DNA from 3 places in the Shewanella sp. 433 genome. Region 2 is predicted to be linked to each of the others. Evidence: predicted binding sites of a transcription regulator. Region 2 holds the regulator's gene; each other region holds the start of a gene.
The links. The regulator sigma-54, encoded in region 2, starts transcription at its own class of promoters, with help from an activator protein. The targets are predictions, from matches to a motif close to GTTGGCACGNNNNTNGNNT.

Region 1: a site for sigma-54 is predicted at 5,348-5,366, ahead of flgB (flagellar basal body rod protein FlgB). Genes of this name have one in related genera too.
Region 3: a site for sigma-54 is predicted at 5,886-5,904, ahead of AC5YB1_RS14040 (GSCFA domain-containing protein). Genes of this name have one in related genera too.

What each region holds. Positions count from the first base shown of each region.
Region 1 covers NZ_CM181703.1:428,606-438,751, forward strand. Annotated here, with positions in the region: gene fliF (flagellar basal-body MS-ring/collar protein FliF) at 1-267, shown strand, start outside; gene AC5YB1_RS02030 (flagellar motor switch protein FliG) at 290-1,276, shown strand; gene fliH (flagellar assembly protein FliH) at 1,276-1,983, shown strand; gene AC5YB1_RS02040 (FliI/YscN family ATPase) at 1,961-3,316, shown strand; gene AC5YB1_RS02045 (hypothetical protein) at 3,288-3,722, shown strand; gene AC5YB1_RS02050 (flagellar protein FlgN) at 3,741-4,202, opposite strand; gene flgM (flagellar biosynthesis anti-sigma factor FlgM) at 4,195-4,482, opposite strand; gene flgA (flagellar basal body P-ring formation chaperone FlgA) at 4,577-5,191, opposite strand; gene flgB (flagellar basal body rod protein FlgB) at 5,413-5,763, shown strand; gene flgC (flagellar basal body rod protein FlgC) at 5,772-6,191, shown strand; gene AC5YB1_RS02075 (flagellar hook assembly protein FlgD) at 6,192-6,854, shown strand; gene flgE (flagellar hook protein FlgE) at 6,878-8,086, shown strand; gene AC5YB1_RS02085 (flagellar basal body rod protein FlgF) at 8,098-8,832, shown strand; gene flgG (flagellar basal-body rod protein FlgG) at 8,846-9,631, shown strand; gene flgH (flagellar basal body L-ring protein FlgH) at 9,641-10,146, shown strand, end outside.
Region 2 covers NZ_CM181703.1:3,893,429-3,903,574, forward strand. Annotated here, with positions in the region: gene kdsC (3-deoxy-manno-octulosonate-8-phosphatase KdsC) at 1-88, shown strand, start outside; gene lptC (LPS export ABC transporter periplasmic protein LptC) at 85-642, shown strand; gene lptA (lipopolysaccharide transport periplasmic protein LptA) at 629-1,168, shown strand; gene lptB (LPS export ABC transporter ATP-binding protein) at 1,165-1,896, shown strand; gene AC5YB1_RS17225 (RNA polymerase factor sigma-54) at 2,028-3,512, shown strand; gene hpf (ribosome hibernation promoting factor) at 3,543-3,830, shown strand; gene ptsN (PTS IIA-like nitrogen regulatory protein PtsN) at 3,833-4,276, shown strand; gene rapZ (RNase adapter RapZ) at 4,273-5,127, shown strand; gene AC5YB1_RS17245 (HPr family phosphocarrier protein) at 5,114-5,389, shown strand; gene mgtE (magnesium transporter) at 5,497-6,864, shown strand; gene AC5YB1_RS17255 (FG-GAP repeat domain-containing protein) at 6,938-8,476, opposite strand; gene rarD (EamA family transporter RarD) at 8,841-9,758, shown strand; gene AC5YB1_RS17265 (lipase family alpha/beta hydrolase) at 9,720-10,146, opposite strand, start outside.
Region 3 covers NZ_CM181703.1:3,153,505-3,163,650, forward strand. Annotated here, with positions in the region: gene flgC (flagellar basal body rod protein FlgC) at 1-197, opposite strand, end outside; gene flgB (flagellar basal body rod protein FlgB) at 200-598, opposite strand; gene AC5YB1_RS14005 (CheR family methyltransferase) at 746-1,579, opposite strand; gene AC5YB1_RS14010 (chemotaxis protein CheV) at 1,727-2,647, opposite strand; gene flgA (flagellar basal body P-ring formation chaperone FlgA) at 2,847-3,554, shown strand; gene flgM (flagellar biosynthesis anti-sigma factor FlgM) at 3,676-3,999, shown strand; gene AC5YB1_RS14025 (flagella synthesis protein FlgN) at 4,006-4,431, shown strand; gene AC5YB1_RS14030 (LPP20 family lipoprotein) at 4,626-5,072, opposite strand; gene AC5YB1_RS14035 (FlgO family outer membrane protein) at 5,069-5,695, opposite strand; gene AC5YB1_RS14040 (GSCFA domain-containing protein) at 6,001-7,788, shown strand; gene AC5YB1_RS14045 (flagellar assembly protein T N-terminal domain-containing protein) at 7,971-9,128, shown strand; tRNA gene AC5YB1_RS14050 (tRNA-Arg) at 9,206-9,281, shown strand; gene AC5YB1_RS14055 (motility associated factor glycosyltransferase family protein) at 9,778-10,146, shown strand, end outside.

The DNA of each region.
Region 1 (10,146 bases), 610 kb from region 2:
CAGAAGAAAGCCGGCAACACCGAAGCCGAAAACCAAGCTGCACTCCCCACCGCGGCCATCAGCGAGCCCGCGCCAGCGGCCTTACCGCCAAAAGCCAGTGGTGACAAACAGCTTGCCGACGCCGATTGGCTGGGGAGTCAAGGATTGCCAGAGCCGGGTTCACCCTTAACGGTGAAGATGGAGCACCTCAGCATGCTGGCAAATAAGGAACCGGCACGGGTTGCCGAAGTAATAGCTCATTGGATAGGTAATAAAGACGGTGAATGATAATAACGATCTCGACATCAAGATGGACAACTATTCGCAAGCGGCCATGTTGCTGCTGAGCATGGGTGAAGAAGGCGCAGCGATGGTGATGGCGCATCTCGACCGTGATGATGTCCAGCACCTGAGCCACAAAATGGCTCGCCTCTCCAGCATCACTCAACAAAAAGCGGAAGCGGTATTGAGCCGCTTCTTCGAGCGCTATAAAGAGCAGTCGGGTATTGCCAGAGCCTCACGCTCTTATTTACAAAAAACCCTCGATATCGCCTTGGGTGATCGCGTGGCTAAAAGTCTGATCGACAACATCTATGGCGATGAAATTAAAGTGCTGGTGAAACGCTTAGAATGGGTGGAACCTAAACTGCTTGCCAGAGAAATTGCCCACGAGCATAGCCAGCTACAGGCTGTGTTACTGGGCTTGCTACCACCAGAAAGTGCCGCCGAAATTTTAAAAATGTTGCCAAGCGTCAGCCAAGACGAGGTGTTAATTCGTATTGCTCAGCTGGGCGATCTCGACCGCCACGTGGTCGATGAACTGCGTCAGCTGGTGGAGCGCTGCATGCTGATGGCGATGGAAAAGAGCCACACTCAAGTGGCAGGCGTTAAGCAAGTGGCCGATATTCTTAACCGTTTTGAAGGCGACCGTGAGCAGTTGATGGAGATGATTAAACTGTTCGACAAACAGTTGGCCAGCGATGTTACCGACAACATGTTCGACTTTATTATTTTGGGGCGTCAAAAGTCAGATACTTTGCAGACCTTATTAGGACAAGTGCCAGGTGAAACCTTAGCCCTAGCCCTAAAAGGGATCGACTTAGAGCTTAAAGACGCGCTACTCGATGCCTTACCTAAACGTATGTCATCGGCGATTGAAACTCAGGTCGATGCCCTGGGGAGTGTGCCGGTAAGCCGCGCCAACGGTGCGCGCAAGGATATTATGACGCTCGCCAAGCAGATGGTGGCAGATGGCGAAATTGAGTTACAGCTATTTGAAGAGCAGGTGGTGAGCTAATGGCGGACAAACCTACCCGCTGGCGCTTAGATGACAAGCTAGCACGACGCTATCGATTTCCGCCGCTCTCCAGCGCTGGCGAGCCCGGCAGTGAAGGCTCTGGCTGGCAAGATTATCAGCAAGCGTTCGAGCAAGGCTACGATGAAGGCATGCAGCAAGGCCGCGACGCTGGCTATGAAGTAGGCTTGCAAGAGGGCACAACCGCTGGGCATGCCGCCGGTTTTTTGCAAGGTAAACTTGAAGGCCAGCAAGCAGGCAAAGCCAGTATCGATGAGCAGCTCAATGAGATAATTGCTCCCCTGGGAGCGCTCAAAGCCTTGCTAGAAGAAGGTCATTGCCAACAGGTCAGTGAACAGCAGAGCCTGATTTTAGATCTGGTTCGCCGCGTCTCACAACAGGTGATCCGCTGTGAATTAACCCTGCAGCCGCAGCAAATCCTTAAGCTGGTGGAAGAGACCTTAAGCGCACTGCCCGATGATCAAAGTGACGTTAAAATTCACCTTGAGCCTTCGGCCGTGACCAAGTTAAAAGAGCTGGCCGAAGATAAAATCCGTGGCTGGAACCTAGTACCAGACGCCAGTATTTCTGCTGGTAGCTGCCGCATTGTCAGCGATAAATCTGACGCCGATGCCTCGGTAGAAACGCGGCTCGATGCCTGCATGCAGCAGGTCGAAGCCAAATTGAATGAGGCGGAACTTGAAGCCTGAGTTAGCACCGCAGGACTGGCCTAATGTGCCCGTTGCCCGTGTCTATGGACGGTTGACTCGAGTCAACGGCCTGTTGCTGGAGGCCGTTGGCTGCCAGCTTGGCATGGGCGATCGCTGCCAAATCGAGGGGCGTAATGGCCGGCTTATCGAAGCCGAAGTGGTGGGCTTTCATAAGGATGTGCTCTGTCTCATGCCGATTGAAACCACCCAAGGGCTGATGCCCGGCGCCCGCGTGCTACCCATGGTCGAGCAGCAAACGCTAACCATAGGTGAAGGGCTGCTCGGACGGGTACTCGATGGATTAGGTCAGCCGTTAGACACCTTAGGCGAGTTAACCGGTATCGCCCGCGTGCCACAATCAGACACCAGTTATAACCCCTTGTTGCGTCAGCCAATAAAACAAGCGCTGGATGTTGGTGTGAGAGCCATCAACAGTTTATTGCCCATAGGCCGTGGCCAACGCTTAGGCTTGTTTGCCGGCTCAGGCGTGGGTAAGAGTGTGCTCTTGGGCATGATGACCCGCTTCACCGAAGCCGATGTGGTGGTGGTGGGATTGATTGGCGAGCGTGGCCGCGAAGTACGCGAATTTATTGAAGAGACTCTTGGCGAAGCTGGCCGGCGCCGCGCGGTGGTGATTGCCGCACCCGCCGATACCACGCCCTTGATGCGCCTGCGCGCGATGCGTTTATCCCATGCCATTGCCTGTGGTTTTCGCGATCAGGGCAAGCAAGTATTACTGCTGGTGGATTCGTTAACTCGCTACGCTCAGGCGCAGCGAGAAATCGCCCTCAGCTTGGGCGAGCCGCCAGCCACTAAAGGCTACCCGCCTTCGGCATTTGCGCAGTTGCCTCGTTTGGTGGAGATGGCCGGTAATGGTCAGCACCCACAAGGCACCTTAACCGCCTTCTATACGGTACTAACCGAGGGGGACGACCAGCAAGACCCCGTGGCGGATTCGGCCCGTGCGATCCTCGATGGCCATATTGTACTGAGCCGTAAACTGGCCGAGCGCGGCCATTTTCCCGCCATCGATGTTAATGCATCGGTGAGCCGTTTAGCCACTCAGATCGCCAGCCCAAGTCAGCTAGAGCAGAGCCATATTATGCGCCACCTCTTGAGTCGCTATAACGAGGTGCGTGAATTATTGCCATTAGGCGGTTATCAGGCGGGGCAAGATCCCGAGATGGACTTGGCTGTACAAGCCTATCCCGAGATGGCCAAGTTTTTACGCCAAGCGGCCGACACCAAAATCAGCCGCGCCGATAGTCTGCAACAGTTAGAGCAATTAATGGAAGTGATGGGTTATGCGCCAGCGTCAGCGACAACTGTCTAGATTGTGTCAACAGGAAGAGAAAAAGCTCGCGCAATTAGGGCTAAAGCGTGATGAGGCGTTGCGCCGTATGCAGCAGGCTCAGCAACAACATCAAGCCTTAAGTGAGATGATCAGCGATTATAGCGGTCGCCAATATGGGGCGCATCCGCTGTTATGGCAAAACGCGACCCAGATGGCCCAAGCGTTAGAGCCGATGAAGAGCAAACTGGCTCAACAGCAGACCTTGCTGCAACAAGAGCAGGCACGAGTCGACAATTTATGGCGTAAGCAGTTGGGGCGGCAGCAAGGACTAAAGTGGTTACAGCAGCAGACCAACGAGGCGCTACTGGAGCACAGCATGCGTCAAGAGCAAGCGACCTTAGATGATATGGCAGGGTTTTATACGCGGGGCAATGTGTCTCGCTAACGCAATTTCAGCTTAACATTAGCGAGCTAGGTGATTGCCGTAATCTATCTGTTGATGCTGGCTATCAGGATTGAGCAACCGAGTGAGGGTTTCTTGCTGCAATGCTAATAGACGGCCATTCACTTCATTGGCCTGATGGCTATCTTTCACTAGCAACTGTAAGTTATCCCACAAAATTTTAATTTGTGGACGCAACTGATTCGGCAGGGCGGCCAGTAAGCGCTTCATGCCATTGGCATCGCCATCAAACCCCAATTGTATCAGGATCTCACTACGCTGAGCGGCCCGTTGTGCTAGTTTGTCGCACAGTGCCGTTTGACGCGTATTATGCAGTGATAGCCCTTGGTTGTCGGTGCGCTGCATTAATTCTCTTTGATGTTTCAGCATGCTTTTTAGCTGGCTGTAGTCATCCACATCTAAGCGAATATCACGTAGCAGCGTCTGCACTAACAAGCGCTTATCAACTTGGGGTTTATCCATGTTGGTTAAGCATCTTATCGGCAATCTGATCTAAATCTACTGAGAAGCTACCGTCTTGCAGCGACTGACGCAGTGCGGCAATTTTGTCATGATCCACATCGTCAAGTTGCTGTAGTGCCTGCTGAGATTGTTCAAGCGACTGCCAATCCTGACTGATCGAAAGCTGCGCTGGAGCAGACGTAGCGGCTGATTGAGGCGCTGGGGTGGCTTGAGCATTTACATTGCTCTTATTGGCCCCAATCTCAGCACCAATAGCGCTGTTGATTTTATTGATTTCCATTGTACTCACTCGATAATTCGGCTTGATACTCTATATGAGCGACCGGATTGTGACATCGCTAAAACTTTTTTAGGGATTTTTTAAGCTAATAAGCCTAAAACTGGGTGCGGACTCGACCTTTGGCCACCACATAGGCGGTGATCACCTTGCCTGAACTGCTATTTTTAACCCGAATAGCATCGCCCTCTTTACCCACATCCAAGGCGACGCCGAGCATATTAGCATAAAACCCCTCACTGCTGGCCTCGATAATCACCTCATCGCCGACATTAATCAGCCTTGGCGCCTCGAGATAGGCGGCGCGAATAGGTTTATTTTTACGCAGTTTGCGGGTTACTTGTTGGCCAAGCAAGTTGGCCTCTTGGGTGATCACATCTTGATCTGAGGCCTTCAGCGGTAACATTTTCCAGTGCAGATCGGCAGATGTCACTATCTCATCTCTTTGCAAGTTCCTATTGGCGACAGGTAAATAGGCGTGCAGCGTCACTTTTGCCCTGACATACAAAGACCAACCTTGAGAGGGGCAACTCAGCTTGCGTTGCACTCGGCCGAAGGGTAAGCCTTGAGGCGGATCTATGGTGATGCTTTGCGGGCAAGGCTCAAGGTTATCAGCCCCTGATGGCACGCGAATCACCATCTTATGTTGCACCTTATCGATAGCCTGTTGCTGTTGCCAGCGGCTCAGTTGTGTTTCGATTGAGCGCCGCATCTGTTGCTCAATTTGTGCGCTGGCGGAAGTTGTGTCTGTCTGGCTATACACCGGCAGCGGAAGTAAACCGAATCCGCCTAAGAGGAAGAGGGAAGTTAGGCTTCCGACTATGGCAGGCCTCAACATCTAAGTGTTTGTTTAATTTGATTTAAAATACTTGGCATATTAATTGGATACTCAGTGCCATAAACATTGTTGAGCATACATTACTAGGAATTGAGATGGCTATCAACCTCGATACGGCGTTGGGAATTCACCCCCAAACACTGAACTTTAGGGTAGAGAGAAGCAAGGTGCTGGCGGGTAATTTGGTGAACGCCGAAACCCCAGGTTACAAGGCGCGAGATCTGGACTTCAGTAAGGTAATGGCTCGCATTGAATCGGGTGCCAGCAACGCTAATCGCTACGATATCGGTTATCGCGTGCCTTATCAAAGCTCTGCCGACAATAACACGGTTGAGCTTGGCAAAGAGCAGGCGAGATATTCGCAAAATGCGATGGATTATCAGACCAGCCTGACATTTCTTAACATGAAAATTGCCGGCTTAAAAACGGCTATCGAAGGTCGCTAGGAGTCCCTATGTCATTTGGAGAAATCTACCAAATAGCGGGTGCAGGCATGAATGCCCAAACCATACGCTTAAATACCGTGGCCAGTAACTTAGCCAATGCCGGAACGGCTGCCGAGTCGCCAGAGCAAGCTTACCGTGCGTTAAAGCCGGTATTTGCCACTATCTATAGCCAGATGCAAGAAGGCAAAGCCGCCAGCGCCTCGGTTGAGATTAGCGATATAGTGCAAGCCGATGCGCCGCTGGATATGCGTTATGAGCCCAACCATCCGTTTGCGAACGAGCAAGGTTACGTGGCGTATTCCAACGTTAATACCGTTGAAGAGATGGCCGACATGATGGCGGCGAGCCGTTCGTTTGAGACCAGTGTTGAAGTGATGAACCGTGCCCGCTCTATGCAGCAGGGCTTACTGCAATTAGGAAACAAGTAAATGGAAGTAGGACGTACTACGGACAGCCAAGCGCAGCAGAGCGCTAATGTGTTGCAAGCGCCAGGCAATGATGCTGCCTCGCTCAAAAATGAATTTATGACGTTGATGATTGCTCAGATCCAAAACCAGGATCCGACTAAGCCGATTAACAGCGCCGAATATGTCTCGCAGTTAGCTCAGTTCTCGCAAGTAGAGAGCTTAGAATATATGCGCGAAAACCAGTCGAACCAGATGGTGATGATGGAGAACTTAGGCATAGTGCAATCGGCATCGCTGATTGGTAAGAGTGCCATGGTGCCAGCCTCTGGCCTTGAGCTAGGCAATGAAGCGGTTGAAGGCAAAGTGTTTTTAGAAAACGGCGTTGAAGACCTAGAGATTGAGGTGATCAACGAGCAAGGCGAAGTGGTGCAAACCGTTAAGCTGGGCGCGCAATCTAAAGGCGATATTGCCTTTAACATTGACCCCGAAGCCTTAGGTTTGCCTGAAGGCAAATATGAGCTTAAAGCCAACGCCACCGTGGGCGAGTCGGTGTTAATGGCACCCACATACATTAAAGCGCCGATCGAAAAAATTCATTTCGCGAGCGCATCAGGAATGATGATGGCCGAGATGGGCTATGGTCTAGGCACAATTTCAGTGCTGGATATTTCTGAAGTTTCATAAATTTATTTTAATAGGGTATTAGGATGTCATTTAACATAGCGCTAAGCGGCTTACAGGCCACGACACAAGATCTCAACACCATCAGTAATAACATTGCTAACTCATCTACCGTGGGTTTTCGTGGTGGCCGCAGCGAGTTTGCCGCCATCTATAATGGCGGCCAAGCCGGTGGCGTCAGCGTCATGTCGACCAGCCAGAACTTTTCTCAGGGTGGCAGCTTAACTTACACCGGACGCCAGTTAGATATGGGGATCCAGGGTGAAGGTTTCTTCATGCTAAAAGGCGTTGATGGTGGCGGTATGTATGCCCGTGCGGGTATGTTCCATCAGGACTCACAAGGTTTTATCGTCGACTCAGTGGGTAATCGTTTACAGGGTTATGCAGTGGGCGCCACAGGCCAAATTCAAACGGGTAATACCACCGACCTGCAAGTGCAAACGGCGGCCTTGGCAGCGAAAGCCACGACTACAGTTGGCTTAGTCTCAAACCTTGATGCTCGCGTCGATGTGATTGATCCAGCGTTAGTACCCTTCGATCCTGCCAACATGGACAGCTACCACTCATCAAGCACCGTCAGTGTGTATGACTCGTTAGGTAACGAACACGCACTCACCCAATACCATGTAAAAACCGCCTCTAACGAGTGGAGCGTGCACTACATGATGGAAGGCGTTGATGTGACACCTGCTGGCGGTCACACCATGACCTTTGACTCAAACGGTATCTTAACCGCAGGCAATACCCTGACCATGAACATCAACGACCCAGCTATCTTAGATGGCGCGACGGCGATGGCATTCGATGTGGGCTTCGATAAGAGCACCCAATATGCGGCGGCGTACAATAACTCTAGCCTGAGCCAAGACGGTTACACCTCTGGTGATCTAAAAGGCGTGCGTCTTGATGACAACGGTTTGCTATATGGCACATACACTAATGGTCAAGAGCAGTTACAGGGCCAAGTGGCACTGGCTAACTTCGCTAACCCTAATGGCCTAGAACCTATCAGTAACAATGCTTGGATTGCCACTAACAGCGCCGGTCAAGCAATTCTTGGCGCGCCAGCTACAGGCACCATGGGTAACGTTACCGGCGGCTACTTAGAAGGCTCTAACGTCGATACCACCGCAGAGATGGTTAACTTGATGTCAGCGCAGCGTAACTACCAGTCTAACGCTAAGGTGCTGGACGTTAACTCGACCATGCAGCAAGCCTTACTTAACGCTATTTAAGGGCTAACAACATGGACAAGATGCTGTATACAGCCGTTAGCGGTGCTACGCGTATTATGGAAGCACAAACCATTCGCGCGAATAACTTGGCCAACGCCGAGACTACGGGCTTTAAGGCCGATCTGGAGCGAGTGAACGCCATGGCGATCCCTAACACACCAGGTAGCTTTGACACCCGAGTATTAGCCTTGACCCAAAGCAGCGGCTTTAGCCAGCAGAGCGGCGCGGTGAACCCCACGGGTCGCAAATTGGACATGGCGATTCATGACCAAGGCATGTTCAGTGTCATGGTCGATGGCGGCGAAGCCTATACCCGCGCCGGAGCCATGATCGCCGACGGTGAAGGCCAGTTGACCGTTGATGGTCGCCCCGTGCTGGGCGTCGATGGACCACTGGTATTGCCTGAGCATAAAGACTTGTTTGTCGGTGAAGATGGCACCATCAGCATTTTGCCATCTGAAGGCGGAGTGATTGAGGAAGTTGGGCGACTAAAGCTGGTGAATAGCGATATGGCGCAAATGCAAAAAGGCCCAGATGGTCTCTTGTATCGCCGTGACGGCGCTGATCTGCCACAAGACGATGAAGTGCGCGTCAATAGTGGTTTCCTCGAAGCCAGTAACGTACAAGCGGTGAGCGAGCTTATCGCCTCAATGGATTTGAGCCGTCAGTTTGAAGTTCAGGTGAAATTAATGAAAAGCGCAGAGAAATTGGCCGAAGTCGGCAATCGTCTACTGCGTAATGTGTAAAGGATAGTTCAGCATGCAATCAGCTTTATGGGTAAGTAAAACCGGCCTGACGGCACAAGATACTAAAATGACCACTATCGCCAACAACTTGGCGAACGTGAATACCACAGGCTTTAAACGTGACCGTGTGGCGTTTAACGATCTGTTTTATCAAGTACAGCGCCAACCTGGTGGTCAAGTCGATGCCATGAACGAACTGCCATCGGGTTTGCAACTCGGTGCCGGTACCCGCGTGGTCGGGACACAAAAAATCTTCACCACCGGTGATATGCAGACCACCAATCAACAACTGGATTTAGCCATTGAAGGTAACGGCTTCTTCCAAGTGGAAGAGCCTAATGGTGAATTAGCCTATACCCGTGATGGTCAATTTTATCGCAGCAGCGAAGGGATGATGGTGACCTCTCAGGGGCTACCGTTAGTGCCTAACATAGTGATCCCAGAAGATGCGTTATCAATTTCCATCGCTACCGACGGTTTGGTGAGCGCACAAATGGCAGGCCAAGCGGACCCACAAGAGCTGGGCCAAATTACCTTGATCAACTTCACCAACCCAGCGGGCCTACAAGCACGCGGCGATAACCTGTACCGCGAAACTGCGGCTTCGGGTGTGGCTGTTGAAGGGGTGGCTGGCGACCAAGCGTTAGGCGGTTTGCGTCAGGGCGCCTTGGAAGGTGCTAACGTTAACGTAGTTGAAGAGATGGTCGAGATGATCTCGACTCAGCGAGCCTATGAGATGAACGCCAAAGTGGTATCGGCGTCTGACGATATGCTCAAGTTCCTCAACCAGTCGTTATAAGGAAGTATGATGCGTTGGTTTTACTTGCTGATGACCTTGTTGTTATCTGGATGTATTTCACATATACCAGAGCCGTTAACTAAGCCGGGCGGCGCCGAATGGGCACCGCCAGAGATAGATTATAGTTTGCCAGATGCTAAAGATGGCAGCTTGTATCGTCCCGGTTATATGCTGACGTTGTTTAAAGACAAGCGTGCCTTTCGCGAAGGGGATCTATTGACTGTTGCCTTAGATGAAAAAACCTATTCCAGCAAGAAAGCCGACACTAAAACCAGCAAAGCGCAAGATATGTCCTTTGGATTAGCCGCGGGCTCCAGTGGTTCAATTGGCGCCAATAATCTGGGCGCCGACGGCGATGTGTCTTTAGGGCGTGGTTTTAATGGTACTGGGTCAAGCACCCAGCAAAACCAGCTATCAGGCTCGATCACAGTAACCGTCGCCAAGGTATTGCCCAATGGCGCACTGCTGATCCGCGGCGAAAAGTGGCTCAGGCTCAATCAGGGCGACGAATACTT
Region 2 (10,146 bases):
TGGCGGCCATGGTGCGCTACGTGAATTAACCGACCTTATTTTGCTAAGCCAAGATAAGTTTGAATCGGCTCACGGTATGAGCATATGAATAGAGTCACCCTGGCGATTATCGCGTTTTTTGGTACCGCTTTAGTGCTCTATTGGCAGGTGCAGACTAAGCAAGGATCACAAGCGCTGTTGCTCGACGCGTCCGATCGTCCAGATTATGTGATTAACAACATTAATAGCGTGCAATACGACGAACAAGGCAAACTTAATAGCCGCGTCTCGGCTAGCCATATGGAACACTATGCCGAGCGTAATATGACCTATTTTACCCAGCCTACTTATCTGGTCTATCCCGATAACGGCGATGCTCAGTGGCGGTTGCGCTCGGCTCGGGGTACATTAGACAAAGACAGTGGCAAAGTCATCTTGGAAAATAATGTCATTATTGATGCCATTAGCCCTGAAGAGCCCATCCAAACCATAGAAACCAACTACATGGAATTGGACCTCAACACCATGATCATGACATCCGATCAAACCATTCGGATCACCGGTAACGATTTTTTGATTACCGGAAAAGGCTTATATGCCGACCTCAATGCACAAAAAGTACGACTGACGAGCCAGGTAGAAGGAACATATGAAACTAAATAATCTTATTCTTGCAGGCCTGTTAACCATGGTTAGCCTGCAGAGTGCGGCGAATGAAACCGACCTGCTGCAAGAGGTTAAGATTTCAGCCGCAAGCCAAGAAGCTGATATTAAAAATAATCAGATTATCTTCAATGGCCCAGTAGAGGTGACTCAAGGCTCCATTAAAATTTTAGCCGATGAATTACGCGCCTTTACCAAAGAAAATAGTAGCGGCAAAATCTTAGTGGCAAAGGGTAAGCCAGCCACTTATACACAGGTGATGGAAAATGGTCGTCCAGCGTCAGCCAGCGCCAATGAGATCCGCTATGAACTGTCGACCCGCACTCTAACCCTAATTGGTAATGCCACCCTCGAACAAGAAGGTAGCCAAGTCACAGGTAATCAAATTCGCTACAACATTGAGCAGCAACAGTTGATAGCCGAAAGTACGGGTAGCGATCGCGTTATCACCATCATTCAACCCGAAAGTTACCAAGACAACAGCAAAAGTCAGCCCCAAGAACAGCCCAAGCAGGAAAAGCAATGACAGAGATGACGCTAAAAGCGGTTAACTTAGCCAAAAGCTACAAAAGCCGCGCCGTGGTACAAGATGTCAGCTTAACCGTACGCACAGGGCAAATCGTCGGCTTGCTAGGGCCTAATGGCGCAGGTAAAACCACCACCTTTTACATGGTGGTCGGTCTAGTCCAGAGTGACAAGGGACGTATTTTTATTGACGATGACGATCTCACTTTAGATCCTATGCATTTGCGCGCCCGCAAAGGGATTGGCTATCTACCGCAAGAAGCCAGTATTTTTCGGAAATTATCGGTACGCGATAATATTATGGCGGTATTACAAACCCGACGCGAGCTCAGTAACGATGCGCGCGAAGAGGAGTTGGAGCACCTGCTAGAAGAGTTTCATATTACTCACATCCGCGATAGTCAGGGGATGGCACTGTCCGGTGGCGAACGTCGTCGCGTCGAAATCGCCCGAGCATTAGCCGCCAATCCTAAGTTTATTTTGCTTGATGAACCCTTCGCCGGGGTCGATCCCATTTCGGTTATCGACATCAAAAAGATTATTGAGCAACTGAAAAATCGTGGCCTTGGCGTACTGATCACCGACCACAACGTACGTGAAACATTGGATGTGTGTGAAAAAGCCTACATTGTCAGTCACGGTAATTTGATTGCCGAAGGAACACCCGATGAGATCTTAGATAACCAACAAGTTCGAGCGGTGTACTTAGGAGAACAATTCAAGCTATAGTTAACGTTATTAGCGCTCAAGGTAAAAGGCTAAACCGCTCTTACCTTGTTAAGTAGATCATTCGCCTTAGCGGTTTAATACCAGAGGCAGCTTTCTCACTTTAGAATTAGAAACAAGGGAATAGCAGTACGATGAAAGCGTCACTTCAGCTCAAAATGGGTCAGCATTTAACCATGACGCCCCAGTTGCAACAGGCCATTCGTCTGTTGCAACTCTCGTCATTGGAATTGCAGCAAGAGATCCAGCAAGCATTAGAGTCTAACCCTCTACTCGAGTTAGACGAGGAGCAAGAAGGCGCCAATATCGACTCAGAACAAGAGCGTAATGACAACTTCGACACCGATTACAATGAGCAACTGCAAGTCGACTCGAGTGAAGACAATTCAAGCTTAGAAACCTCCGATGCACTCAATCAAGACTCTATGCCCGATGAGCTTCCCGTCGACACCACATGGGATGAGGTCTATACCGCCTCACCCAACTCCAGCTCTGGTGCCATGCGCGACGATGACATGCCCTTTCAAGGGGAAACCAGCGAAGGCTTGTATGAACACCTCGAATGGCAAAAAAACCTCACGCCCTTTTCTGACAACGATCTTGCTATCGCCACCGCCATCATTGACGCCATAGACGAGCGCGGCTACTTGACGCAAACGTGCGACGATATTCTCGAAGCCATGGGCGATCCTGAAATCGAACTCGACGAAATTGAAGCGGTATTAAAACGGGTACAACATTTCGATCCTATCGGGATTGGTGCCAGAGACCTCAGCGAATGCCTGATGATCCAACTGGCCCAATACAACCCCGACACCCCGCATATCGACAACGCCAGACTCTTGATCCGTGATTACTTAGATCTTATCGCCGGACGAGACTTTCGCCTATTGATGCGTAAGACCAAGCTGAAAGAGGATGACCTGCGTGAGGCCATAGCGCTAATTCAAACCCTCAATCCGCGCCCGGGGCTGGCCATTACTGCCAGTCGCGACGAATACGTGATCCCCGATGTCACAGTTAGCAAGAAAAAAGGTCGCTGGGTGGTCGAGCTTAATCCCGATAGTATGCCTAAGATTAATGTAAACCAACATTATGCCTCGATGGCACGCAGCACCAAAAACCAAGCCGATGGCCAGTTTATTCGTGGTCACTTGCAAGAAGCTAAATGGTTTCTAAAAAGTTTAGAGAGCCGCAACGATACCTTGCTTAAGGTCACCAACTGCATTGTCGATTTCCAGCAAGGTTTTTTCGAGTTTGGTGAAGAAGCGATGAAACCTATGGTGCTTAATGATATTGCCGAAGCGGTCGAGATGCATGAATCGACCATCTCGCGGGTCACTACCCAAAAGTATATGCACACGCCAAGAGGGATTTTTGAGCTGAAATACTTTTTCTCCAGCCATGTCGGGACCGACGATGGTGGTGAATGCTCTTCTACTGCGATCCGCGCTTTTATTAAGAAGCTAGTCGCCGCAGAAAATCAAAAGAAACCCTTAAGTGACAGTAAGATGGCACAACTGCTGGCAGAGCAAGGTATCCAAGTCGCTCGACGCACGATTGCAAAATATCGTGAGGCGATGTTGATACCGCCGTCAAATCAACGTAAAAGCTTATAATCAACAACTGGAAACCGGAGGAATCACTTTATGCAAATAAATCTGACTGGGCACCACATCGAGATCACCCAATCTCTGCGCAACTATGTTGAAGAAAAGTTTACAAAGCTTGAACGGCATTTCGATCAGATCAATAATGTCCATGTGATATTAAATGTCGAAAAATTGATGCAAAAAGTTGAAGCAAAGTTACATCTCCGTGGTGGGGAAGTATTTGCAACATCAGAGCACGCGGACATGTATGCCGCGATAGATTCCCTGATCGATAAATTAGATCGTCAGGTCATTAAACACAAAGAGAAGCTAATAAAGCATTAACGATGGAACTTAGTACCATCCTGCGGCCGGAGTGCACAACCTGCGCCACTCCGGGCAGTAAGAAAAAGGTACTGGAACTTATCAGCGACTTGGCCGCTGTCCAGTACCCCACCCTTTCCTCTCAAGAGATTTTTGAAAGCCTTTTGGCGAGAGAGAAAATGGGCAGCACAGGTATAGGCAATGGTATCGCGATCCCTCACGGACGGCTGACGAATATTGAGAAGCCAGTCGCCGTATTGATTAAATGTGCTGAGCCAATCGCATTCGATGCAATTGATAATCAGCCCGTCGATATCCTCTTTGCATTATTGGTTCCTTCAGAGCAATGCGAACAGCACCTTAGCACCCTCGCCGCGATGGCAGAGAAATTAAGTGATAAAGCCATCATCAAACAGCTAAGAAAAACCCACGACGAGGCAGAATTGTATCAGGTGATCACCCAATGAAATTGGTAATGGTATCTGGGCGATCAGGCTCAGGAAAATCGGTAGTCCTTAGGGTACTGGAAGATCTGGGTTATTACTGTGTCGATAATCTGCCACTACAGATGATGGACTCACTGCTCAGTCAGCTCAAAGGTCGAAATGAACTCGTAGCCATAAGCGTCGATGTGCGCAACATGCCCAGCGAGGACATTCAGCTGGAGAAGCAGCTAGCTAATCTCCCTAAAGATACCGAAATACTGAGTTTCTTCTTAAACTCATCTGACGATGTGTTACTTAAACGCTACAGTGAAACCCGCAGGTTACATCCACTGTCACGCTCAAAAGCCTCTCTCAAAGAAGCCATTCAACTTGAAGGCAAAATGCTCGAGCCTATCTCTAAGATGGTCGATCACTACATCGACACCTCTACCCTTAACATCTATGATTTAAGCGATAAGGTACGCGAGATCTTACTAGGCACAGTAGACAAGGAGTTAGTGATTAACTTTGAGTCATTTGGCTTTAAATACGGTATGCCAAGTGAAGCAGACTTTATGTTTGACGTGCGTTTTCTGCCCAATCCCCACTGGGAAACGGAGTTACGCCCGCTGACGGGTCTCGACCAACCAGTGCAGCAGTTTTTAAGTCAGCAGCCGCTAGTAAATAAGTTTATTTGGCAGATAGAAAATCTATTCGAAACGTGGCTGCCACACCTTGAGCGCAATAACCGTAGCTACTTAACGATCGCCATTGGTTGTACCGGCGGCCAACATCGCTCGGTGTATGTGACCGATCAACTGGCCAAGCTGTTCAATAAAGGGAAACATAAGGTACAGGCGCGCCACAGAGAACTTCAGCATGAACAAGCTTGAACGCCAATTAACCATCTGCAACAAGCTGGGGTTGCATGCGCGAGCCGCCACCAAACTGGCGGTATTGGCCGCTCAGTTTGATGCCCAAGTCACCTTAATTCAAGGTGACAAGCAAGCTTCAGCCGCCAGTGTGCTTGGGCTATTAATGCTAGAAACCGGCTTTGGTAAAACTATTACCATCACCAGTGAAGGCCAAGATGCCCAAGCGGCACTCGATGCCATTAGCGCACTGATTGACGCAAAATTCGAAGAAGCCGTATAATCGCCCCACCTCGAGCCTAAACGGCTCATCTCATTCTATAATTATCCCGAGTTCAGGTTACTTAGCCAATAACCTATGTCGCCGCGCCATTTTTCCAAGGGGAAGTCATGCCGATCGAAGTGTTAGATAATGAAACTACAGATCAACGTTTACAGCAGCTGACGCAAGCCCTGAGCAGCGGTATGTTTGTCCATGTGCGTAGTATGCTGCACGACATGGCGGCCTCGGATATCGCCTTTATTTTAGAGTCCTCTCCACCGCGTGCGCGGCAAGTATTATGGCAACTTATCGATCAAGCCCATACGGGTGAGATACTCGATGAACTCAGTGAAGAGCTCAAAGATCAATTTATTAGCCAGATGAGCCCTGAGCGCGTAGCAAAAGCGGCCGAAAATATGGATACCGACGACCTGGCCTACATACTGCGTAGCCTGCCAGACAGCGTATTCAATCAAGTACTGCAATCGATGCGCAGCCAAGATAGGGCGCGAGTCGAACAGGCTCTGTCATACCCAGAAGACACCGCCGGCAGCTTAATGAACACAGATACGGTGACCCTAAGGCCAGATGTGAATGTCGACGTGATCCTGCGTTACCTGCGTATTCGTGGTGAATTACCAGAAGCCACCGATACCCTATATGTGGTTGACAAGCACGACAGCCTGCTTGGTGGCGTAGCGATCGCCGATCTGCTCACCTGCGATCCGAATGCATCGGTGCGCGACATCATGAACCAAGAGCTCGAAGGGATCCCTGTGGGTATGCACGACAGTGAAGTCGCGCAGCTATTTGAACGCCACGACTGGGTATCGGCACCTGTGGTCGATGAAAAAACCAATAAACTGCTTGGGCGGATCACCATAGATGACGTTGTCGATGTGATCCGTGAAGATGCTGAGCATTCGATGATGGGGATGGCCGGAATGGATGATGAGACCGACACCTTCGGCCCGGTCCTTAAGAGTACCTTTCGGCGCTCACTCTGGCTGACGATTAATCTATTTGCCGCACTGTTAGCGGCGTCGGTGAGCAATATGTTTGAAGGCACCATAGAACAATTTGCTACCATTGCGGTATTAATGACCATAGTGCCCAGCATGGGCGGAGTGGCTGGTAACCAAACCTTAGCTTTAGTGATCCGCGGTATCGCACTAGGACAGATAGGTCAAAGTAACTCACGTTGGTTAGTTGGCAAGGAGTTAGCGATCGGCTTTCTTAATGGCCTGCTCTGGTCTATTTTGGTGTTTGCTGCCGTTTGGCTATGGAAAGACGATGTCGCCCTAGGCGCTTTAATTGGCGGCGCCATGTTAATCAACATGACGGTGGCTGGATTTGCTGGCGCCACTATCCCGCTACTGCTTAAAAAGCTCAATGTCGACCCTGCGCTGGCGGGTGGCATGGTGCTGACCACTGTCACCGATGTAATAGGCTTATTTGCTTTTTTAGGCTTGGCCACCCTCTACTTACTGCACTAGCTTGTTAGGCACCGCTCGTGGTGTAATGGCTTAAGCGGTGCCATTAGCTTCTTTGCTGAGTGTTCAACCCTGGCTATTGCGCCATAATCACCATCAATTGCTGTTGCAGTGCCTGACTGTCTTCGCGGCCATATTTAATGATTAGCTCATCTTTCCCGTCATGATTAAGATCGCTCACGCTGAGCATCTCACCATCGCGGGGCAGCTGTAGTTTAAGAGTTTCATCGTTGCGATTAAACAGGCTGTCACTCGGCTCGCCTAAATACACCGTGAGTGCCTGCTCGCCACCAGAGAGCAAGAGATCTTGATAGCCATCGCCGTCAATATCGGCAAAAGTCACCACAGGTTGCCCCGTTTGCCCCGAAGTTAAACTAAAGCTTAGCTCCACCTCTTTGGTAATATTAGGTTTACTGGCAAAGCGGCTAGTGGCATCACTTTTAAATAAGTGTACATCTTGATCAATGCTCCCCGACACGAGCGCACCGATGATCTGCGACACACCAATATCGAAGCCCGACACCAGCACTTCATCAACCTTATCATTATCGATATCCACCAGCTCAAAACCCGTTAAGGTACCCTCGGCGCGGATCACACTGCTAGGCACCTTGGCAAACTGCAGCTTGTCTTTTATTTTACTGCCTAGGTAAATTTCATAATCGTTAACCCGATCCAGCACTCCTGAACTCTTGGTATAGCGCACCACCATATCTGCCAGACCATCATGGTTAATGTCGCCCAAATGTTCGACCTTTCGATAGACTAAATTACTTTGATCCAGCGCCTCACCATAAGCATCACGTTTACTCCACCAATCTTGCCCGCTGATGGCCAAACTCACAGGTAAGTAATTGGGTAAGGGTGTAAACAGGCCATCATCTTGCTGGTAATACACTTCAAACTCGCCCTCAGCTACCTTGACAATATCATCGCGACCGTCAAGATTAAGATCGGCGAAATAGAGGCTAGCCTCGGTATACTTGGCACCATCAAAATACAACAGCATCTGCGGCTGGATAGGTAATATTTGAGTGATGTAGCGCTTATCGGCTTGCTGTATCAATAGTGCGCTCTGCTCAAAGCTGCTAATAATAAAGTCATCCAGCCCATCACGATTAAGATCGCGTACAAAGCGCCCACGGGAGATAAAATCGACTCGCGAGCTCAAGATCAGCGGCTCGACCGTCATTAATGGCACAAATTCAACTTGGCTGTCACGCCACTGTAATCTCCATAAACGGTCGCTAGAGAGAAAGTACAGTGCTTGTATGGCATCGGGATTTTCTAGGTTATCAGGTGAGATATCGAACGCAAACAGCGCATTAGGTAGAGGTTGCTTTACCCGCTGACGATATTGTTTTACTTCAGTATCGAACGCATACACCCCCAGCCAGCGTTGATGCCTATCATCGACACCGATAGCGACTAACTCTTTACCTGGATCTGGCAACAAGTTGACCGTTAGGATGGGATGGGTAATGCGAAACCCAGCGTCTATATGGTGCGAGTACAATGATAGTCGGCTACTGATCGATGCGCCCTGCGCTGTAGACAGAGCAAGCAGCAATATCATGGCAAGTGACCATCGCAAACCGATTTGGGCTGTGTTCATGTAAAACTCGCTCCTTTCATTGCCTAATTATCAACTTAACTAATCTACCGACTCTCGGGCAAAAGAACAGGCAGGTTAACAGCTTGTTACAAATCAAAGCCGCAGCTCCCTGCCGCGAAGCATCTGCACAATAGCCAGACAACGAATCATAAGGGGCCAAGACTTGGTGTTCATCACCTCATTAAACACAAGATGGGCTCACTCTTTCACGTTTTAGCACCTTAGTCTTAACCCGTGACTTGCTATCATGACACCATCAAAATAGTGACTCATATCACAGTTAATGTATAGCACCAATGCGAGAATCCGCCGCGTCAATATTAGCCATTTTTCACCACAGATAAGCTCAACACGCCGGAATATTATGCACAGCTCAACTCGCACCACCTTTGAAGGCAACGCCTTGGCGCTCGTCTCTTTTTTACTTTGGGGACTATTACCGCTTTACTATCAATACCTGCCTAATGCCGATATCAATGAGATGCTGGCCATCAGGCTACTCTTCTCGGTGCCCTTTATGCTGTTAGCCTTTATTATACTGCGTAAGCCTTTGCCATCCATACAGCAATTAATGGCGCATAAGCGATCGATCGCCTTATGTGGCCTGGCGTCGCTGATCATGTGCATATCTTGGTACAGTTTTACTTGGGCCATCACCCATGGTCAGGTGCTCGCCGCCAGTTTAGGCTTTTTTATTAATCCACTGTTCGCTATTGCCTTGGGCGTACTGTTTCTCGGCGATAAACTGTCACAAGCACAAAAGTGGGCAGTGATATTGGGGATTGCAGGCATCAGCTACATGGTATTTCACTACGGTGAGCTACCTTGGCTGGCATTATTGATGGGCGGTTTCTTTGCCCTTTACGGCCTGTGTAAAAAATTTATTCACTTTGACTCGCTCACCTCAGTCACTATCGAAGCGGCGCTATTGGCTCCCATAGCGGCAATCTACTTAATTTGGCTGATATTTACCGATCAAAGCAGTGCCTTGTCAGGCTCAACCACCCAACTACTGCTTTATATTGGTTCGGCGCCAGTCACTCTGCTGCCGCTTATCTTCTTTGCGCTCGCCATTCGAGCCACCAGTCTATCGATGATTGGCTTAATGCAATATATCGAGCCAACCATGCACTTTCTGTTAGCCGTGCTGGTCTTTAATGAACATTTTGCTCAGGTGAAGGCGGTGAGCTTTGCCCTGATCTGGAGCGGATTAATCCTTTGTTCGCTAGAGGCTTTGCCGACACTACGTCGCCGTTTGTCCACCTTTAGACAGCAGAACTAGCATGGCTATAATCTCATCGACCACCCGCTGGCTAAAGATCATCGATAGGTGCAATGGCACCTTAAAGACTTTATTTATCGCCAGCGGCCAGTGAGAACTTCGGCTCGGCACTATGGTCAGATCCAGCGGCGTACGATAGGAGTAGAGCGGCATATTGGCAATGGGTTGCTGCACTTCGTCGAGCAACTTTAGCAACTCGCTATTAGGCCGCAACTGCCGCATCCCTTTAGAGGGGTAAGGTAGAAAAGCCAAGTAACTGCCTTGATGTGGTGATGAGATAGAAAATAACGCCTCGGTGCGCGCCGCGCCACCAAGTATCTGCAGATAATAGCGGGCCACGATGCCGCCCATACTAAACCCCACCAGCACTATGTTATCGTCGGTGCCA
Region 3 (10,146 bases), 740 kb from region 2:
ACCGACTGTGAGGTTTGTTGCTGATGACTCGCTTTGGCCATTTCCGCTTCAAATACAGGATGCCGAGCACGGTAAGTCTGGTCGATGCTACTGGAAACCGAATCGGCATTGGCAATGTTACTTGCCGTGGTATTAAGGCGGATAGATTGCGCCGACATACCCGATCCTGAAACATCAAAGATATTAAATAAGCTCATCATTAATTTCCTTTAAGTGCTTTTTTCAGCCCAGCAAATTTACTGTCAAGAAAGCCTAACGACATCTGATACTCTAAGGCGTTTTGCATAAATTCAGATTGCTCTTGCTGAATATCGACGGTATTACCATCACCCGTATCCGGCTGATTGGGCACGCGATAACTCACATGTTGCTGACTTAAAGCCGCTAAATCGAAATGACGTTCGTCACTGCGGCTCATGGCTAAACCGCCTTGTCGAGTACGCGCCGCTTGCAGCGCCTTATCAAAATCGAGATCTTTAGCTTTATAATGAGGGGTATCGGCATTGGCAATATTAGATGAGATCACCTGCGCACGCGTTGAACGCACACCCAAAGTGAATTGATGTACACCTAATGCTTTATCAAAACTGATCGCCATAAAATTGCCTCCTCATACAGATACCAACAAGAAAGCAATTGTTATGCCAAGCAAGATGTAAACGAGCAGAGAGTGATGAATAAAAAACCAGAACGATAAAAAATGCCAGCTTATTGCTGGCATTTTAGCTAACTGAGGTGATTAAGGTTAACCACGCTTTTGATAATAGATGCCAGGATTACAGCGCACCATCTCAAATTCTTCGGTTAATCCGGCAATCGACTCTGAAGCGCCAAGGAATAAGATCCCTTTGGGGTTCAAAGCGGCAGCAAATTGCCGCAATATTTTGGCCTTTGCCTCAGGTGCAAAGTAGATCAGTACGTTGCGGCAAAATATAATGTCAAATTTACCCAGTAAGGTATAACTTTCAAGCAAATTATGGGCTCTGAAATTAACCAGACGTTTTACATTATCGTTAAGCACCATAGAGCCAGGGGTTGTGGGTGCAAAAAATTGTCGTTTACGCTCATCAGATAAACCGCGCGCCAGCGCTAAATTATCATATTGCGCCGCCTTACACTTATCGAGCATGGATGGCGAGAGGTCGGTGGCCAGTATCGATGCACTCCCCGGTAAAGCCCCCGGCTTACGCTGCTGATATTCTAAAATGGTCATGGCTAACGAATAGGGCTCTTGCCCAGACGAACACGCTGCCGACCATATTTTGAGTGGCCGGCCTAAGCGGGTATATTCTGGCAATAAGTTATTTGCCAGTAACTCGAACGGATAACGATCCCTGAACCATAAGGTTTCGTTAGTGGTCATCGCATCGATAACCTCTGCTCTTAACTGCCGCTCCGTCGGCTTCATCGAATGTTTAACCACCTCAGATAACGAGGGAAGATTATATTTCCCCATTAACGGTGCCAAGCGACTACGAACTAAATATTGCTTATTTTCACCCAGCACGATCCCGCTGTGTTGTTCCAGAAATAACCTAAATTGGTTGTACTCAGCTTCAGCAAGTGATTTATTTGGCACCTAGATATCCCAATCTCAAAAAAATAAAACAGGCTACAACATACACTACTATAGCAAGCATTAAACAGCTCAGGGTTATACATTAGCTAACACACTGAGACAAGCATAAACTACGTAAAGTTAGGGGCTTGTATAACGACGCTTAAATTACAAACTAAGGTGCTTATTCACTGCTGCGGCTAACTCATCAGGATTAAATTTGGCAATAAAATCATTGGCGCCCACTTTTTCCACCATCGCTTGATTAAACACGCCACTGAGTGAGGTATGTAGCACCACCTTAATATCTTTAAGCTTAGGGTTGTCTCTAATCTCTGCCGTTAAGGTATAACCGTCCATTTCGGGCATTTCGATATCAGAAATCACCAAGGGGAGCTCACGAGCGACATTGTCCATATTGGCCGCCATCGCCTCTAATTGGTTGAGGGCATCACGGCCATCTTTAGCGGTATCGATTTGCAGATTTAATGACTCTAACGCCCTAATAATTTGCTTACGAGCCACTGTTGAATCATCAATCACCATAATATGATAGTGGCGGTCTCTATCTATGGTTAACTTATCATCCATTTCTTGGCTTATCTGCGTCTTAACAGGGGATATCTCATCGAGGATTTTTTCGACATCAAGGATCTCAACCAACTCCCCTTCGACTTCAGTAACGGCCGTTAAGTAGGAATAGCGTCCAGCCCCCTGCGGCGGTGGCATAATGGCTTCCCAGTTCATATTAATGATTCGCTCAACAGACTGGACTAAGAACCCTTGCACGCTGCGGTTATACTCAGAAATGATAATAAAACATTCGTCAATATTTTCAATTGGACGCCCCCCCGTAGCAGCACTTAAATCAATCACAGATATCGTCTTGCCGCGAATATGCGCCACTCCCCGAACCACAGGATTTAGCTTAGGTAATGCCGTCAATGGCGGGCACTGCAGTACCTCTTTGACTTTAAATACGTTAATACCAAATCGTTGCTTACTGTTTAATTTAAACAGCAGCAATTCTAGACGGTTTTGTCCCACGAGTTGGGTACGTTTATTTACTGAATCAAGAATACTCGACATAATGCCTTTGCCTTGTGAATGCTTCCCCAACCATAGTAACTATAAGTATAGGCATGCTAATTGCTTTAAAAAATGTGTATGATAACCAGGCCCTAAACTCGTCAAATTTATGACACTAATTTCTATGAAAAATGTCTATAAAGTACGGGCCACAACGAAGTATAGGTGCTCTCTAGCTATCTAAGCTAGTCTATTCAATATGAAAGTAAATACAGTATACTTTTTCATCGCTTTACTCTGCTCATGCCCAAGTTTTGCGGCTGATGAGCTTAGCGTACCCTCTTTATCGACGATATCACGATTAGCTATAGCGGCAATTGAAAATAAAATTGAAGCCCCAAGTGATGCTAAGGTCAATATATCGCCGCAAAGTTTAGACACCCGAGTGACGCCACCCGCTTGTAGTTCAGCATTAAGCGTTGAGGTCGCCAGCGATCGCGCTATTGGCCGTAACAATACCGTTAAAATCAGTTGTGAAACTCCAGAGCTAGCCTATCCTTGGCAAATCTACATATCGGTCAGAGTCGATATTCTTTACCCTGTGGTTGTGGCGACACAAACCTTAGGCCCGGGTGATCTGATTAACGCTGAGCAGGTGACACTCGCTTATGTAGAGCAGAGTAATTTACGTGGCCAACAATTTGATGATCCGGCGCAGGTCACTGGCACCCGGGTCAAACGCAGAATTGCCGCCAACCAAACCCTGTTTAGCAGTAACCTTTGCTTTGTCTGCAAAGGCGACATGGTGTCTATTTATGCCCGTACTGCCAATTTTGAGATAAAAACTATCGGTGAGGCCTTACGTGATGGTAACTTAGGCGATAGAATTCAAGTTAGGAATAGTCACTCACAAAAAATGGTAGATGCAAACGTTATCGGGGTCGGTGCGGTTGAGGTTAGAATGTAGTACGACATGACTCACTTTGATGAGCATTTTTTGTTGCTCACCACAAAATTCTACTAAAGCTTTAAAAGTGAGCGCCGATATACAGTTATGTTGATCTCACTAAGTAACGTTGGAACCTATTATGGCTATAGACATAAAGCATGTAAATACAAGCACGAACAATCGAGTCACGTCGCCATCAACCGATAAGTCATCGGCTAAAACTGGCCTGGTATCGCCCGAAACCACTACGGCTAAAACCGTAAAAAGTGACTCGGTATCGATAACTCCTCAGGCGCAGCAACTGCAAAGTGCTCAGGCAAAATTAAACAACTTACCTGAAATCGATACTAAAAAAGTCGAACAGATAAAAGCGGCTATTGCTGAAGGTCGCTATAAGATTGATGCCGACAAACTGGCCAGTAATATTGCGCAGTTTGAAAATGAACTAAAGGATCTTGGCTAAGCTGATATGAACTCAATAATCGACATCATCGCCAATCAACATACGTTATTAAACGACTTAAAACGCCTTATCGAAGCAGAGAAAGCGGCACTCATAGCACAAAGTGCCGATGAGTTGCTAACGCTGGCCGCAGATAAAGCTAAGTTGTTAGATGAGATCAAAGCGGTCGATGTACGATTATCAGAGCACCCCGACAGCGGTAAACTCAGTAGCGATCTTAAGCTGCAAAAATTAGTCGATATAACCAAACAAGTGTTAGCCCAATGTAAGACGCTTAACGCGCAAAATGCTACATTAATCGAACACAGCATGGCCAGTATCAATCGCTTCTCTCAAGCCTTGCAAGCCAGTCGAAACGCATCCAGTCTTACCTACGATGGTAAAGGCAAAACCTCAACGATTTCGACCTTAGGCAATAACCTTAAAGCTTAGGCACTTAATCACAGCGTAGTGTTATCTTGATTCAGCATCGCGCCTAGCTCATGCACCTCGCTTTCGCTACGCAATGACCCAATCTAAAAAACACAACCAAGAGACACAAAAAAGCCTCTAAAATAGAGGCTTTAATATTGCGCAATACATTAAGTCGCTCAATTAAAATGGAGCTCCGTTAAAAGGAAACTCTCTTAGAAGTAAGTCACTTGCTTCACTTTTTGTGGACGATTTTGCTGTTGGTACAAGGCCCACACTTGAGAAAAATCAAGTTCCAGCTCAGTCACATAATGCTCACCCGCCGGGTAACTCTTAACCACTCTGGCGCCGCGTATCACCCCGGTCACCGAAGCTTGAATATTATCATCAGACAACATCCAATCCCTGACTTGGCTCGACGCAGATAACTGCTGGCCGTATACCTGCTCAGCTAACTCACGATAAGCCGCGATTTTGGATGCTTGCATCGCCATTAATACCCGTTGCGACTGCTCTTTGGCCGGTTGTGTCGCTAAGGGGGCGTAGCCGATAGCGGTTAACTTAGGAAACTGCTCAGGCGCTTCTGTTTCCCACTGAATATATCTATCTTGGGAAGCGCAGCCACTTAGCGTCAGCAGTATTGCCATTAACCAGATTCTCATTGCAGCTCTCCTACCATTTGCATGTTACCCTGCCCCTGCATGCTGTGACGGATCAACAAGCCTTGCTTAGACTCCACCCGCTCAGACGCCCTAAGATAACCAGGCAATTCAGCCAAGGTGACACTCGCCGAAGCAACTGATACCACACGATTATTGGTTACATTCACAATACGACTATTGACCACCAGCTCATCAAGCGACAGATTCATGGTCGACACCAAAACATGCTCCACTGGCAAATCGTCCGCAAGTTTACGCCAATCACGACTCAATATAAAATCACCACTGTCGGTCACGCGCACACTTTGTGCCACATTGAGATCGACCAAATTAAATTGATGATCATGCATAGCAGCAATTAAACCTTGCTGTAATTGTAACCCCAAGGGATTAGTGCCACTTAAATTGCCTAACAACACTGGCGTTGTCACCAATAACGGATGCTTAGGTGTGAGTTGATCGTTTTGCCTGATCAGTTCATTAGCCAATTGTTGGCTTAGGTGTAGCACTGCCGATTGAGCAGGCAAAGTATTGCCGCTTGCCAAAGCTTGCGAAACTCGGTCGTCGATAGTCGAGCACGCTGCTAACATCAATATAACCGAAGGTAAAAGTACTTTCTGCATAATAATTCCTAAAAATACAAATAGTAACGTCATTTTCGTGGGCTATTCCACTAAAAAAGATTCGAGAGGAATAGCAATCTTAACGTCAAAATCAGGTTCGACGTTAAACACAATGCAATTTTCAAGCCGCTATTTATAAAGATAACCTACAGTTGATGCTATGCCATCGACAAAAACAACGAAATACTTTAATGGCATGCAGCCGGCATAATATTTGCATTCAAAATGCATCGTCCATTCACATGTGTCATCAAAATGTCGATTCTCCTATTTTGATGACACCTCAATAAATGTAGGAAAACTTTATGCAAAACAGAATAACCCCCTATAACAACAGAGATGAAATTTTCTTTTGGCGCAGCGCCGTTGCATCTGTCAAACTTGGTCAGCAAACATTCGATAAACTACATGGAATAAACTTACCAATTGAAAACCCTAAAATTTCATCTGCTGGCTCTTGCTTTGCACAGCATGTGGGCCGATGGCTTAATAAAGAAGGTTATTTATTTAATCAAAGTAAAATTGAAACTAATCAAGTTTCAAGTTTTGCTTTTGGCAACATATATACGCCAAGGTGCTTTCTTCAGTGGTTTGATATTATTGATGAAAATCAAGATTTGGATGTTGAATGTACGGTACATATTGAAAATAACCGCTACTACGATCTGTTAAGGCCGAGTATTTACCCCAGTGGTTTTAATACCAAAGAAGATTTAGTTGAGGCCAGAATATTAGCTGCAAAAGAGATGTATCAGACTCTTAAAGACACAGATCTGTTCATTTTTACACTGGGTTTAACAGAGTCTTGGAAAGATAAGAACAATATTTTCTATCCTAGTTGTCCAGGCGTTATATCAGGACAATTTAACGCAGAAGATCATCAATTTCATAACTTCACATATGAGGAAATTTGCGCAGATTTAAAACAACTGGAATCTCGTCTTACATCAATAAACTCAAACATAAAAGTAATACTAACCGTATCCCCAGTGCCCCTGACGGCAACAATGACAAACAAGCATATATTAATAGCTAATCAACACTCAAAGTCACTACTGCGCACAGCAGCTAGTTTTATGTGTGATAACTATGAAAATTTCGAATATTTCCCCTCCTTTGAGCTCATTACAGCATCAGCTGATGGCGATTTTAGATTTGAAACTAATCGACGGACAGTTACTCCCACTGGCGTAGCCTATGTTATGGGGCATTTCAAAACAGTGCTCCAGAATACTAACAATATGCATTCAAATTCCGAACAGAAGATTGAATTCCCAGATGTTAAGCGTAAACCCGCAGATAATGACGAGGTCGAATGCGATGAAGAGCTTATCGAATCCGCAGCAAAACTGACCATAAAGTCGCTAGACAAGCCAAGGGTTGGTCTGACTCTATTTGGCGATAGCCACATGGGTAAACTATCAACAGCACTTGATAAGATGAATATTGAACACTGCGGCGGCATGGTAATGAATGGATCAGGTTTTTCTCAAAAGAAATTTGCCTTATGCGACACCGAATACTTAGTCCCACTGGAAAATGCCATATCGAGAAAATTATGGTCTGTGATATTCAACAATTTGAATCGTCATGAACAAAAAACACCGTCCCTAACTTCAACCATTATTACAAACTTAGGGCTACAAACTCATCAAAATGTAGCTAGATTTACAACATGGCTCCAGAACTCTTATCCACAAGGAATCACAGAGATCACACTGAAAGAGTTTGTTGATTACTTTCACGACGACCTCAATGAGCAACTTTCCATCTTACTTAAACTTCACGAAAATGGTCACAGAGTCATAGTGGTCTCTGACCCACCATTTAGTCAGTATTTTGAAGAGTCTAAAGGCATGACCAATATCATTTACGCCTATTTTGACGCGATGGAATATATATGGACAGAATTTGGCGTTACCTTCTTCAATGCAGCACGCGCATTCGATGAAGAAGTTACAGATCCAGAAAATTATTTATCGACTGTAGAATACGCAGACAAGCAGCACGATTGGATTCACGGTAATGACAAATATTATGCTTGGCTAGCAGAAAAACTGTTAATGCTCATAAAGCCGTCGAACAAAGTATAAACACTGAAAAGTAAGAGCGTAACGTCAAAATATCAATCGTTACGCGAGCTTACTTCACTAGGCACACTTATTGCCAGTTAGTTACAATACACTGTAGTTTAAGCTCAATTATCGGCGCAGCTGCCATCATTTTGGCACTATCTGTAACACTAATGATAAGAGTATCAACCAGAGAACGAGCAATGAAAAAAATTAATTTATTGATTCTCCTTGTTTCTTTAGTCCATTTAAATACGTTCGCACAATGGGTAGAAACATCTGGAGAAGCAAAAATTATCGATGGCAATGTTACTCAAGCTAGAGCAGATGCCATTCAGCAGGCGCTAAGTTATGTGATATTAAGCTCGGGAGGCAACTTTAGCAGTGAGCAGCAGATCCAAAATGGCCTACTCACTAAAGATAACTTTACAATGACGCAGCTAACACAGGCGTCACAGATAGAGCTATTGAACGAACATATAAATAATCAGATACTTACAGTCAATCTTCGTGTCGACGTGTTAAGTGCTAATGAACAGCAATGCCAAACTGAAAATCTAAAAGCGGCAATCTTAGTTACTCAAGCACAAATTAACGACAGAGCTCAATTAAGATACGGCAACATTGGTAACTTTCAAAAAACGCTTTCTCAACGATTAGGTAATATCATCCGTCAGCGTGGTAAAGCCAGCTTCCCAAATATCCACGCGGATGAGCGCTTAGACATAACCCAGTCATTAGTTGATATACGCGGTTATCGTCTGCCGAGCTGGTTAAGTGAAATCACCGACAGTCAATATATCCTACTACCAGCAATCGTCGATATCTCCACCGATCCCGTTGAAGGCGGATTACTAGGTCTTTGGAATAACTATCCGCAACGGCAATTTTATCTAAAGCTATCGCTGTATCATGGCATCAGTGGTGAGCAAGTTTGGAGCGAGCTATATCATTCATCTGCCCCATGGGAGTTTGAGCGACAAGCCACAGTGCCGGCAAATAGCGCCCGCTTTTGGCACTCCAGCTATGGCCAAAATATTGATGCCGTATTAGCACAAGCCAGTGCAGATATCGATAAAGTGCTTAACTGCAGGCCACTACTCGGACAAATTGTGTCTAAACAAGACAGACGGGTGATCATCAATCTGGGGCGTAATAACGGTATAAAAGTGGGCGACCGTTTTCAAATTGTATTGCAACAAAACTTACCCGATAGGCTCGACAACATGCGCCCAATTGCCGGGGAAACTCGCGCAACGGTCACCATAGATCAAGTCACGCAGCAAAGTGCAACAGCCTTGCTCGAGCCAAAAAATGGGACGCTAAATATACAAGTAAATGACATTGCGATTAAAATTTAGCGGACAAGCGACCACTAATTAAGCAACTAAATCTAAAGCCTTTTCATCGAGATGAAAAACAGTATAATCAACAGCGTCTCCCTATAGCTCAACAGGATAGAGCAGTCGCCTCCTAAGCGATCGATCGGGGTTCGAGTCCCTGTGGGGAGACCATAAGATAGCCACTAAAATGGTTATCTTATGCATAGGTAAAATAACCATCACTAACCGCCAACATCCTAATACATCCCTCTAGGTTAACAATGGTTTAGTGCCCCTGCGTAGCTAGGTGAATAGGTTAACACTCACGGCTTAGCCTTCGATTTAATCGATATAATCTTATTTAATTAGTGCAATACCAATTCTTGCGTCCATGATCATTTTTAAGCCCAGTGTCTAAGTTTAAATCCTCACACTTGTGGTTAGGGTGCCAAGCGCGCTGATATGATTTTTGACTGGCTTGCTATCCGCTTTATCATGGATTTTGAGGCGTTTTTAAGGTACTTTAGCCCCATGAAAATAACTGCGTATTACGGCGTGAAAGTAGCGTAATAGTCGCATGATAAATAATGCTGGTAGCCAAAGTCAGCTTTGTCGTGAACGCTGCGCAATAAACATCAACTTATCTCCATTATTCCTATTTACCTCAACCCTATAAAGGATAGCGTCAATGACTGAGCTGTTTACTGCTAACCTCGAGATCATTAATAAGCGTTGGCCTCTGCTCGCTTCAGCCTTACATGCGGCAAACATTGAACACTTCGATGCTTGTCTCGTTAATGGCAATGAACAAACCATCAGTGTCAATGGTATTCAATTGAGCAGTCGGCATAACCGTATCGCCGAAGCGCAGCTGTTGATTAAACAACTGCCAGCAAACTGCAATGACCTCACGGTTTATGGTGTCGGCATGGGAGATGTCCCCGCCGTCCTAGTGCAGCACCCCAATATAAAAAGCATTCGTATTGGCCTGCTCAATGTCAGCCTGTTTGCCTTATTACTGACTTATACCGATCAGCGCGAATGGTTGAGCGATCCG